DNA from 2 places in the Pedococcus sp. P2_E4 genome. Region 2 is predicted to be linked to the other one. Evidence: riboswitches for the same ligand, from Rfam matches in the RefSeq annotation. Region 2 holds a riboswitch; the other holds the start of a gene.
The links. A riboswitch is a leader RNA that binds a small molecule or an ion and turns the genes downstream of it on or off. The one in region 2 is predicted to bind S-adenosylmethionine.

Region 1: it holds a riboswitch for S-adenosylmethionine, as region 2 does, so the genes downstream of both, metX (homoserine O-acetyltransferase MetX) here and AC1DV7_RS09715 (aminotransferase class V-fold PLP-dependent enzyme) in region 2, are expected to answer to the same signal.

Annotation. Positions count from the first base shown of each region.
Region 1 covers NZ_JBFUEO010000038.1:16,133-21,722, reverse strand. Annotated here, with positions in the region: gene AC1DV7_RS15060 (transglutaminase TgpA family protein) at 1-487, shown strand, start outside; gene AC1DV7_RS15055 (RNA polymerase sigma factor) at 647-2,338, opposite strand; gene AC1DV7_RS15050 (universal stress protein) at 2,549-2,950, opposite strand; gene metX (homoserine O-acetyltransferase MetX) at 3,040-4,176, opposite strand; SAM riboswitch class IV at 4,193-4,312, opposite strand; gene AC1DV7_RS15040 (DUF4192 domain-containing protein) at 4,399-5,553, opposite strand.
Region 2 covers NZ_JBFUEO010000016.1:11,520-17,173, forward strand. Annotated here, with positions in the region: gene dapA (4-hydroxy-tetrahydrodipicolinate synthase) at 1-189, shown strand, start outside; gene AC1DV7_RS09710 (ribonuclease J) at 186-1,871, shown strand; gene AC1DV7_RS09715 (aminotransferase class V-fold PLP-dependent enzyme) at 2,231-3,661, opposite strand; SAM riboswitch class IV at 3,718-3,831, opposite strand; gene AC1DV7_RS09720 (FtsK/SpoIIIE family DNA translocase) at 4,252-5,654, shown strand, end outside.

The DNA.
Region 1 (5,590 bases), on a different contig from region 2:
TCTCGCCGTCCCCCTGGCGGCCCGCAGCCGCCTGCGGCGTCGCCTGCGCGAGGCGCCCGACGACGCGCGCCGGGTCGAGGTGGAGTGGCAGGCCATGGTGGAGCGCATCGGCGACCTCGGCGTCATACCGCCGCGGGGCAGCACGCCACGGCAGGCGGGCCGGTTCTTCCAACGCGAGGCCTACCTCGAGGGCGAGCAGAACCAGGCCCTCGGCCGCATCGTCGACGGCGTGGAACGCTCCCGCTATGCCCGGCCCGGCACGACGGTCACCGACATCCGCGAGGAGACCCAGCTGGTGGTCAAGGCGGTGTCGGGTGTGCGGCGCCGCAAGGACCGGCTCCGGGCGACGTGGTGGCCGGCCGAGGGCGTCACGGAGTGGCGCGAACGTCGTGGCGCCCTGGGGCGCGCCCTGCGCCAGCCGTGGGAGCGCCTGCAGGACCGACTCGACGAACGCCGCGAGCAGCGTCGCGACGGCCGCGGTCGCTGACCGCGGGCCTGACCCGACGGTCCAAACCCGACGGCACCCGACGGCACCCGACGGTGCGGGACACGAAGGTGCCGCCCGCGCGCCGTGCGGACACGAGGAAGGGCCCCGAGAGGTCTCGGGGCCCTTCCTCGTGTCGCGTGCCGGTCGACCGGCCGTAGGTCAGTCGAGGTAGTCGCGCAGCACCTGGCTGCGCGAGGGGTGCCGCAGCTTGCTCATGGTCTTGGACTCGATCTGGCGGATCCGCTCGCGGGTCACGCCATAGACCTTGCCGATCTCGTCGAGCGTCTTGGGCTGTCCGTCGGTCAGGCCGAAGCGCATCGACACCACGCCGGCCTCGCGCTCGGAGAGCGTGTCGAGGACCGAGTGCAGCTGCTCCTGCAGCAGCGTGAAGCTCACCGCGTCGGCCGGCACCACGGCCTCGGAGTCCTCGATGAGGTCACCGAACTCGCTGTCACCGTCCTCGCCGAGCGGGGTGTGCAGGGAGATGGGCTCACGGCCGTACTTCTGGACCTCGACGACCTTCTCAGGGGTCATGTCGAGCTCCTTGGCGAGCTCCTCCGGGGTGGGCTCGCGCCCGAGGTCCTGCAGCATCTGGCGCTGGACGCGGGCCAGCTTGTTGATGACCTCGACCATGTGCACGGGGATGCGGATGGTGCGGGCCTGGTCCGCCATCGCGCGGGTGATCGCCTGACGGATCCACCACGTCGCATAGGTCGAGAACTTGTAGCCCTTGGTGTAGTCGAACTTCTCGACCGCACGGATGAGTCCGAGGTTGCCCTCCTGGATCAGGTCGAGGAACAGCATGCCGCGACCGGTGTAACGCTTGGCCAGGGAGACCACGAGACGCAGGTTGGCCTCGAGCAGGTGGTTCTTGGCCTTCTTGCCGTCCTGGGCGATCCACCAGAGCTCGCGCTTGAGCTTCATCTCGATCTTGTCGCCGGAGTTGAGCCGCTCCTCGGCGAACAGGCCCGCCTCGATGCGCTTGGCGAGCTCGACCTCCTGCTCGGCGTTGAGCAGGGCGACCTTGCCGATCTGCTTGAGGTAGTCCTTGACCGGGTCGGCGGTGGCGCCGGCGGTCACGACCTGCTGGACCGGGGCGTCCTCCTCGTCGTCGTCGCGCAGGACGAAGCCGGAGCCCTCGTCCTCGTCGTCGGACTTCTTGGCGTCGTCCTCGGAGTCCTCGGCCTCGACGTCGACCTCTTCGAGCTCGGACTCGACGACCTCGGTCGGCTCGGCGTCCTCTGCCTCGTCGTCGACGGCGTCGCCGGCCCCGGGCGCGTCAGCGGCGGTGGCCTTGCTCGTGGCGGCCTTCTTCGCGGCGGCCTTGGTGGCCTTGGGTGCGGAGGCGTCCGCATCGGCGGCGGCCGCGTTGGCTGCGGCCTTGGTGGTGGTCGCCTTCTTCGCGGCCGTCTTCGTGGCCGGGGCGGCGGCCTTGGTCGTGGTGGCCTTGGCGGCGCCGTCGGCCTTGGAAGCGGTGGTCTTGGACGCAGCTGCCTTGGCGGTGGGCTTGGCGGCCGTCGCCTTGGGGGTGGCCGTCTTGGTGGCAGTCTTCGCGGCGGCCTTCTTGGCGCTGGCGGTGGCGGTCTTGCGGGTGCTGGTGGCAGCCACCGCACGGGTCGCCGTGGCCGTGTCGAGGGTCACGTGGATGCCCTGCTCGTCGAGCGAGCGCAGCACGGCCTTCATCCGCTTGGGAGCGACCTGGGCACCCTCGAGCGCGGCCTTGAGCTGCGCACTGTCGACCGAGCCGTTGGTACGACCCTGCTTCATGAGCTTCTGGAGGGCGGGGTGGCTGAACTCGGTCGGGAGGGATGAGGCCGACGATCCTGCGGGGGTCGCAGCCTTCTTTGACACAGGCGACACGGACTACCTTTCGTCGCGGATTCGCGGCACGGCGCACACGATCGCGGGCATGGGGAACCTATGCCAGTTCAACGCGTGAGGGGGCGGAAGTATTCGCGAGGACGGTTGGCGTGGGGGCGCTTCCAGACCTCGTAGGAGACATTGTAAAACGAGAACCCGGCAATCCCCGCATCGAGCCGTGAATTCGAGCGGCGCGGTGGGTCAGCTGTCGGCCTTGACCGCCAGGACCGGGCAGGACGCGTCGAGCAGGATGCGCTGGGCGTTGCTGCCCAGGATCAGCTTGCCGACCGGCGTGCGACGGCGCAGCCCGATGACGATGAAGTCGGCCGACTCCTCCTCGGCCACGGCGATGAGGTCCTCGGCGGGCTCGTTGCCGCGCACCAGCTGGCGGACCTCGTGCTCGATGCCGACCTCGTCGAGCTCACCCTGGATGCGGTTGAGCTCGGTCTCGAACCGCTCCGCCTCGGCACCGTCGTAGTCGCGGCCCCCGCGCTGGGAGTTGATGACGATCAGCTTGGACTTGCGCAACAGCGACTCGTCCGCGGCGCGACGCAGAGCGGCGCGACCCTCTTTCGTCGGCACGTACCCCACAACGATGGCCACCTGAACCTCCTCGTTCGTCGACCTGACCCGAGCCTGCTCGGGTGTCCGCGACCTGTGCCGCGTGGTTGACGCTACCGGAAATCACCCCGTCAGGCAGGCGGGTGCAGCACTTGCTCGACGAGGCCAGCCACTTGGTCGACCTCGATGAGGAAACCGTCGTGGCCGTAGTCGGAGTGGACCGTGTGCAGCCGGGCACCGGGCACCGCGTCCACGATCTCGCGGGACAGCCGCGGCGGGTAGAGACGGTCGGAGTCGACCGCCACCACGACGAGGTCGCCCGTGACTCGGCGTAGTGCGGCCGGCACGCCTCCCCTGCCCCTGCCGACGTCGTGGGAGTTCATCGCCTCGGTGAGGACGATGTAGGAGTTGGCGTCGAAGCGCCCAGCCAGCTTGCCGGCGTGGTGGTCGAGGTAGGACTCGACGGCGTACCGTCCGCCGCCGCCCAGGGGGTCCTCCTCGCCCTGGGCGTGCCGCCCGAACCGCTCGTGGAGCTCGAGCTCGCTGCGGTAGGTCACGTGCGCGATGCGACGGGCGATGCCCAGCCCCGCGTCGGGTCCGGACTCGGCGTCGTAGTAGTCGCCCCCGTGGAAGTGGGGGTCGCCGCGCAGGGCGAGCAGCTGGGCCTGGCACCAGCCGATCTGCTCGGCAGTGGCGTATGCGGTGGACGCGAGGACCAGCGCGCACTCCACGCGCGCGGGGTGGGTCACGGCCCACTCGAGGGCGCGCATCCCGCCCATCGAGCCACCCAGGACCAGCCGCCACCGCGCGATGCCGAGGGCGTCGGCGAGCAGCGCCTCGGTCTGCACCTGGTCCCGCACCGTGATGAACGGGAACCGGCTCCCCCACGGCGTCCCGTCGGGCGCACTGGACGACGGGCCGGTGCTGCCTTGACAGCCCCCGAGGACGTTGGCGGCCACCACGAAGTACTGCTCGGTGTCGAGGGCACGCCCCGGCCCGATCAGGCCGTCCCACCACCCGGGCGTCGGGTGACCGGGGCCGGCCTCGCCCACGACGTGGCTGTCGCCGGTGAGGGCGTGCTCGACGAGGATCGCGTTGTCCGCGGCGGCGTTCAGCTCGCCCCACGTCTCGTACGCCAGCCGCACCCCCGGCAGCACCCCGCCACGCTCGAGCTCGACCGCGCCGAGATCGAGGAACTGCCGTCCCCCCACGGGGTCGTCATCACGCCACGCACCGCTGCTGGTCGGCGGACGAGAGGTGGTCGTCATCAGAAGGTCTCCTGAGGCATCGCGCTTGCCGCCTGGATCCATGCCGCCCAGACCGGCCGTGTCATCACCCGGGGCACCCCACCGCGAGGAGGGTTGCCGCCCAGCGAGCCGGGGCTTGTCGCTGGAACTCATGACCTCAGCCCATGATACGAGTCGAGGGCTGCCCGCGAGCCTGCGTCCGGCAACTGGACTGCCTGGACAGGAGTCCCCCGCGGCGCGAGCTCAGGCGGACCGAAGTGGCACCACCTCCTCGGGACCGTCGTCGCCTGCCGAGCTGTCGGTGGGGACGTCGTCCGGACGGATCCCCAGGTCGAGCATCCGCGCGAGGAGCCGGGCGAGCGTGTAGCCGGGACTCTGCTCGAGCGCGCGGTCGAGGGCGACCCGTGCGAGCGTGCCGTCGCCCCCGTGCAGGGCGACGTTCGCGAGGACGGTCAGCACCGGCGCGGCGTGCTCGTCGCCGACGGCCCGCGCGAGCCACGCCAGCCTCGGGACGAGGAAGGGCCGCGGGCCGCGATCGTCCGCAAACGCAGCGCGCACCTCGTCGACCAGCTCGCCGGGAAACGCCTCCAGCGCGAGGGACCCCGGACACCACCAGGCGATGAGGATGTCGCGCAGACTGCGGTCACGCAGGCTCACCACGAGGTCCGCCACCTGCTCCGGCGTCAGGAAGTCCTGCGTCGTCGTCGCCTCGGCCCGGTCCCCCACGACGGCCCAGAGCGAGAGGGCATGCCGCCGTCGGGCCATGCGGCTCTGGTCGACGTGCTCGGTCGCCCCCGACGGAGCCGGCGGCCCCAGGCCGAACGCCGCACCTGCATGGCGCACCTGCGTGCCGGATGCAGGCCCGCGGTCCAGCGCTGCGATCGCGGCATCAACGCGTTCGGACAGCGGTGGTGTGGCGGCCACGAGCTCGACCACGGACTCCCGACCGGGCAGCACGCCACGCCCCTGGGCGACGAGGTCCGCGACGGCGGACACCCGTGACGGGTCTGGCAGGGGCGCACCCTCGACGGGGCAGCACCCCGCATCGCAGTCGAGGCTGTAGTAGCGGCCGTCACGCACCAGCAGCGTGTCGACGACCGCGATCCCGTCGCGGGCCAGCGCCCAGCGCACCTCGTCGACCAGCGGCCCGGCAGCGTCGACCTGCGTCTCGTAGCCGATCAGGATGACCGCGGTGGCCCCGTGGCGGACCATCGGCTCGACGAGCAGGGCGGCGGCCTCGGCCGCATGGGCCGGAGGTGGCAGGTCGATGCGCTCCACCAGCCCGAGGCGGCGTGCCTTGAGCTCGACCACGACCATGCTGTCGCGAGGGTGGTAGCCCAGTTGGTAGGGCAGGGTTGCGAGCAGCTCAGCGGCGCTGCCGAGTCGAATCGTGTTCATGCACAACACGATCCGGGAGACCGTCACGCCACATCGA
Region 2 (5,654 bases):
CTCCACCGACGGCTGGTCCCTGCCGTCAACGCCATCATGAGCACCTCCCAGGGAGCCATCATGGCCAAGGCCGCGCTCGTCGAGCTCGGCGTCATCGACCACGCGACGGTGCGCCTGCCGCTCGTCGAGTCCCCGCCGGAGCACCTGGAGATCCTCCGCTCCGGCCTGAAGGAGTCCGACCTCCTGTGAGTCACCCTCACCCCGAGCTCAGCTCGCCCCCCGCCCTCGCCCCCCACGGCGTCCGCATCATCGCCCTCGGCGGTCTCGGTGAGGTGGGCCGCAACATGGCCGTCCTCGAGCACGCCGGGCAGCTGCTGGTCATCGACTGCGGCGTGCTGTTCCCCGAGGACCACCACCCCGGCGTCGACCTGATCCTGCCCGACTTCGAGTACCTCGAGGACCGCCTCGACGACATCCAGGCGATCGTGCTGACCCACGGCCACGAGGACCACATCGGGGCGGTGCCCTACCTCCTCAAGCTCAAGCGCGACATCCCGGTCGTCGGCTCGATGCTGACGCTGGCGCTGATCGAGGCCAAGCTCAAGGAGCACCGGATCACGCCCTACACCCTCGGGGTCAAGGAGGGCATGCGCGAGAAGCTCGGCGTGTTCGACTGCGAGTTCGTGGCGGTCAACCACTCGATCCCGGATGCGCTCGCGGTCTTCGTGCGGACGCCCGGCGGGACGATCCTGCACACCGGTGACTTCAAGATGGACCAGCTGCCGCTCGACGGCCGCCTCACCGACCTGCGCGCGTTCGCGCGGCTGGGCGAGGAGGGCGTCGACCTGTTCATGACGGACTCGACGAACGCCGAGGTGCCCGGCTTCACGACCCCCGAGAAGGACATCGCCCCGGCGATCGACAAGGTCTTCCGTGACGCGCAGCGGCGCATCATCGTGGCGTGCTTCTCCAGCCACGTGCACCGCGTCCAGCAGGTGCTGAACGCCGCCGAGAAGTCGGGCCGCAAGGTCGCCATGGTCGGGCGGTCGATGGTCCGCAACATGGGGATCGCGGCCGAGCTCGGCTACCTCCACGTGCCCGACGGCGTGCTCGTCGACGTCAAGAAGCTCGACAACTTCCCGGACGACCAGGTCGTCCTCATCTGCACGGGTTCCCAGGGCGAGCCGATGGCCGCGCTGTCGCGCATGGCCAACCGTGAGCACCGGATCGACGTGGGCGAGGGTGACACCGTCCTCCTCGCGTCGTCGCTGATCCCGGGCAACGAGAACGCCGTCTACCGCGTCATCAACGGGCTCATGCGCCTCGGCGCCACCGTGGTCCACAAGGGCAACGCCAAGGTGCACGTGTCGGGCCACGCCAGCGCAGGCGAGCTCCTCTACTGCTACAACATCGTCAAGCCCCGCAACGTCATGCCGGTGCACGGCGAGTGGCGTCACCTGGTCGCCAACGCCGAGCTGGCCGTCCAGACCGGCGTGCCGCGCGAGCAGGTCGTGCTGGCCGAGGACGGCGTGGTCGTCGACCTCGTCGACGGGGTGGCCACGATCGTGGGCAACGTCGAGTGCGGCTACGTCTACGTCGACGGGTCGAGCGTGGGCGAGTTCGACGAGGCGCTGCTCAAGGACCGCCGCATCCTGCGCGACGAGGGCTTCATCTCGGTCATCGTCGTGATGGACTCCGCCACCGGCAAGATCGCCGCAGGTCCGGAGATCCAGGCCCGCGGCTTCGCCGAGGACGACGAGATCTTCAACCAGGTGCGGCCCAAGATCGAGCAGGCGCTCGCCGAGGCGACGGGCAAGGGCGTCACCGACTCCCACCAGCTCGAGCAGGTCATGCGCCGGGCGATCGGCAGTTGGGTGGGGGGCAAGATCCGCCGTCGGCCGATGATCATCCCGGTGGTCATCCAGGCCTGAGGGCGCGCTGTCAGCCGGCGCTGTGACCCCCGAGGATCGACTGGCAGAAAAAATGCGAACGTGGTCATCTTTGCCACTAGTGGCAGGATGCGACTGCGCGCACAATTACTGCCATGGCTACTTTCATCGCACTGGTTCTGTTGATCGCCCTCCCCGTCGCCGCGTGGTACTTCGGCGCCGACTCCCGGCCCACCGACGGCCGTCACAACTGGGCCCACTGATCGACTGACGTTGATCGCCCGGGCCCAGCCACGTCCCATCCACCGTCCGCCTCCGGTTCGCCCGGGGGCGGACCTGTGTGTCCGGGCCGGTATGGCGTGTGGCCGGGTGTGGGTGAGCGAGGGCTGGCCCCGCGCCGGCTACCAGGGCCGAGTCGGCAGGGCGTCCCGGGGGTCGTCATCGACGACCCAGCCGTCGGCGGTGAGCTCGTAGTCGTGCGCCGGCCCGTGCGCCGCGAGGTCCGCGACGGCGGCGAGCAGCCGCTCGACGTGGGCCGCTGTGGTGGCGAGCCCCACGCTGGCGCGGACCGCCGTCGCGGGCCCCTCGGCATACGGGTCGGTCGGGTCGGTCTCGAGCAGCGCGTCCACGCACAGGTGCGCACAGAACTTGCCGTCCCGCACGCCGATCCCGTGCTCGGCCGCCAGGACGGTGGACACGAGCGAGGAGTCGACGCCGTCGACGGTGAAGGTCGCCACGGCCACGCGCTCGTGGTCGGGCGTGAACAGCGAGTAGGTCTCCACGCCGTCGATGGCCCTCAGCCCGTCGAGCAGGGCTCGGCCCAGGCTCGCCTCGTGGGCCTCTATCGCCTCGGCGTGGGTGCGCAGGGCGTGACAGGCGGCCGCGAGGGCCACGGCGCCGATGACGTTGGGGCTCCCGGCCTCGTGACGCGCCGCGCCCTCCTGCCAGACCACGCCGCGCTCGGTCACCAGGCGGGTCGCGCCACCACCGGCGAGGTAGGGCGCTGCAGCGTCGAGCCAGTCGCGACGGCCGGCGAGCACGCCGGCACCGAACGGCGCGTAGAGCTTGTGCCCGGACAGGACGACGTAGTCGACGCCGAGGTCATCGAGGTCGACCGGGCGGTGGGGGGCGTACTGCGCCGCGTCGAGCACGACGCGCGCGCCTGCCTTGCGGGCGACTGCAGCCAGCTGGCGGATCGGCCAGATCTCACCCGTGACGTTGGAGGCGCCGGCGAGGACGACCAGGCGGTGGCGGGAGTGGTTGCGCCGCAACGCCGCCCGCAGGATCGCCTCGGCGTCACGGACGCTGCCCGGCACCGGGAGGCGGTGGGTGCGAGCCGCGGGCCAGGGCAGCAGGGCCGCGTGGTGCTCGGTCTCGAAGACGAACACGGCCGTGTCGCGGGGGAGGGCGCGTGCCAGCAGGTTGAACGAGTCGGTGCTGTTGCGGGTGAAGACCACCTCGTCCGACTCGCGCGCCCCGACGAAGGTGCGCACCTCGTCACGAGCCTGCTCGTACCACGCGCTCGTCACCCGCGAGGCGTAGCCGTTGCCCCGGTGCACCGAGGAGTACGTGCGCAGGGCGGTGTCGACCGCCCGCTTGACCCCGACGAGCGCCGGCGTCGAGGCAGCGTGGTCGAAGTTCGCGTAGTCGACCGTGCCGTGCAGGGTCGGGACGGCCAGGGCCTCGGACACCACGGGCGGCAGCGCGGGGGCCGTGCCCGGCGCGGGGACCGCACGCAGGTGGTCGCGGTGGCCGTCAGCCCCCAGGGCCCTGGCGTGGGCGAGGGGAGCCGTGCGGCGAAACGGCGTCGGGGGTGTGCTGGCGATCGACATGTGGGGCAGCTCCTGGTCCGGGTGGGACCCGAGACCGTGAGAGCCGGTTGGTCGCGAGTCCGCGCTTGCCGCCTGCGTCGTGCAGGCGACCCGGTCGTCACCCGGAGCACCCCACCGCGGAGGAGGGTTGCTGGTCAGCAAGCCGGGGCTTCGCGCTGACACTCATGACCTGTCGTCGAGGGTAGCGGCGGGACGTCGCCCCGATCCAGCACTCGGGCGCTCCTTCCCGGCATCTGAGATGTCCGGGATGCCCGACGGCCCTGGAGGAGGTCTGACGGGGCGCCGACGCCAGGCGTCTTCGCGCGGAGAATCCCCCTTCTGCGCGCCTGCGCCGACGGCCATGGTGGTGACCGTCGGCGCAGGCCCCGCCAGACGCAGGCTCAGCGTTTCACCCGTGTCCCTCCGGGAGAATGGGTGTGGGCGCGATATGGCCGATCTCCGCGGGCACGTCGACCGTTCGGCCGAGGCTGATCTGCGGACATAACGGCCACCTGTCGCGACGGGGCGATCCGTGCCTGCCGGGCACATTCCTGGTGCCTGTAACGCGTGTGACGCGTGTTTCCGAAGTGACCTTCGCGTAGCCTGCGACCATGGCGACACGTCCGTCCACCTCGACGCGCTCCACGGGAGGTCAGGCCCCGCGACGCAGCACTGCGACCCGGCCTGCCAACCGCAGGTCCAGCGCGCCCCGCAAGTCCCCTGCCCGCGGCAAGACCACCGGTGGGGGACTGCCCCTGCCGCTGCGCGKCGTGCGCGGGACGTGGATGGGCATGGCGCACGTCGCCGGCGGCGCCGTGCGCCGGGTCGGCAGCAGCGCCCGCGACCTCGAGCCGGAGCACCGCCGCGACGGCGTCGGCTTCTTCCTCATCGGCCTGTCCATCGTCGTGGCGGCCCGCGAGTGGTGGGCGCTCGACGGTGCCGTGGGTGACGTCATCCACGCGGTCGTCGCCGGCACCTTCGGGCGGGTCGCGTACGCCGTGCCCCTGGCCCTGCTCTTCCTCGGCATCCGGCTGCTGCGCGCGCCCCAGGACGACGGCGCCAACTCCCGTATCGGCATCGGTCTCGGGGCACTCGCGTTCGCCGCGTCCGGCCTGGCCCACGTGGCCGCCGGCATCCCCACGCCGCCGCAGGGCGCCGACGGCATGCGTGACGGTGGCGGGATCATCGGCTTCCTCGCCTCCAGCCCCATCGAGGCGGCGGTCTCCGTCTACGGCACCGTCCCGATCCTGCTCATGCTGGGCCTGTTCGGCCTGCTCGTGATGACCGCGACCCCGGTCCACATGATCCCGCAGCGGCTCGCCGAGCTGCGCGACCACCTCCTGCACCGTGGCGCCCCCGAGGCCGACGACACCGACGCCGTCGATGACAAGCCCAAGCGCCGCCGTCGTGTCATCGAGCCCGAGGGCCCGATGGACGGCGACGAGGCCTTCGAGCAGGCCGCCGTGGTCGCTCCTGACGGGCGCAGGCTGCGTCCGGGCGAGAAGCGCCCGACCGCTCCCGGGGTCCTCGCACCGGGGGCGACCGGCGGCGCCGCCGACGCACCAGCCGGCCGGACCCCCAAGATCGAGGTCAAGGCCGCCCTCGAGGCGCCGCCGACGACCCCGCTGCCGCAACGGGTGGAGCAGCTGGCGCTCGCCGGCGACATCACCTACACGCTGCCCGACAACGCACTCCTCGAGCCCGGCTCGCCGCACAAGACCCGCAGCGCCGCCAACGACCGCGTCGTCGAGTCGCTCACGCAGGTGCTCGACCAGTTCGACATCGACGCCCAGGTGACCGGCTTCTCGCGCGGCCCGACGGTGACCCGCTACGAGGTCGAGCTGGGCCCCGGCATCAAGGTGGAGCGCGTCACCGCGCTGTCCAAGAACATCGCGTATGCCGTGGCGTCGGCCGATGTCCGCATCCTGTCCCCGATCCCCGGCAAGTCGGCGATCGGCATCGAGATCCCGAACGCCGACCGCGAGAAGGTCAGCCTCGGCGACGTGCTGCGCAG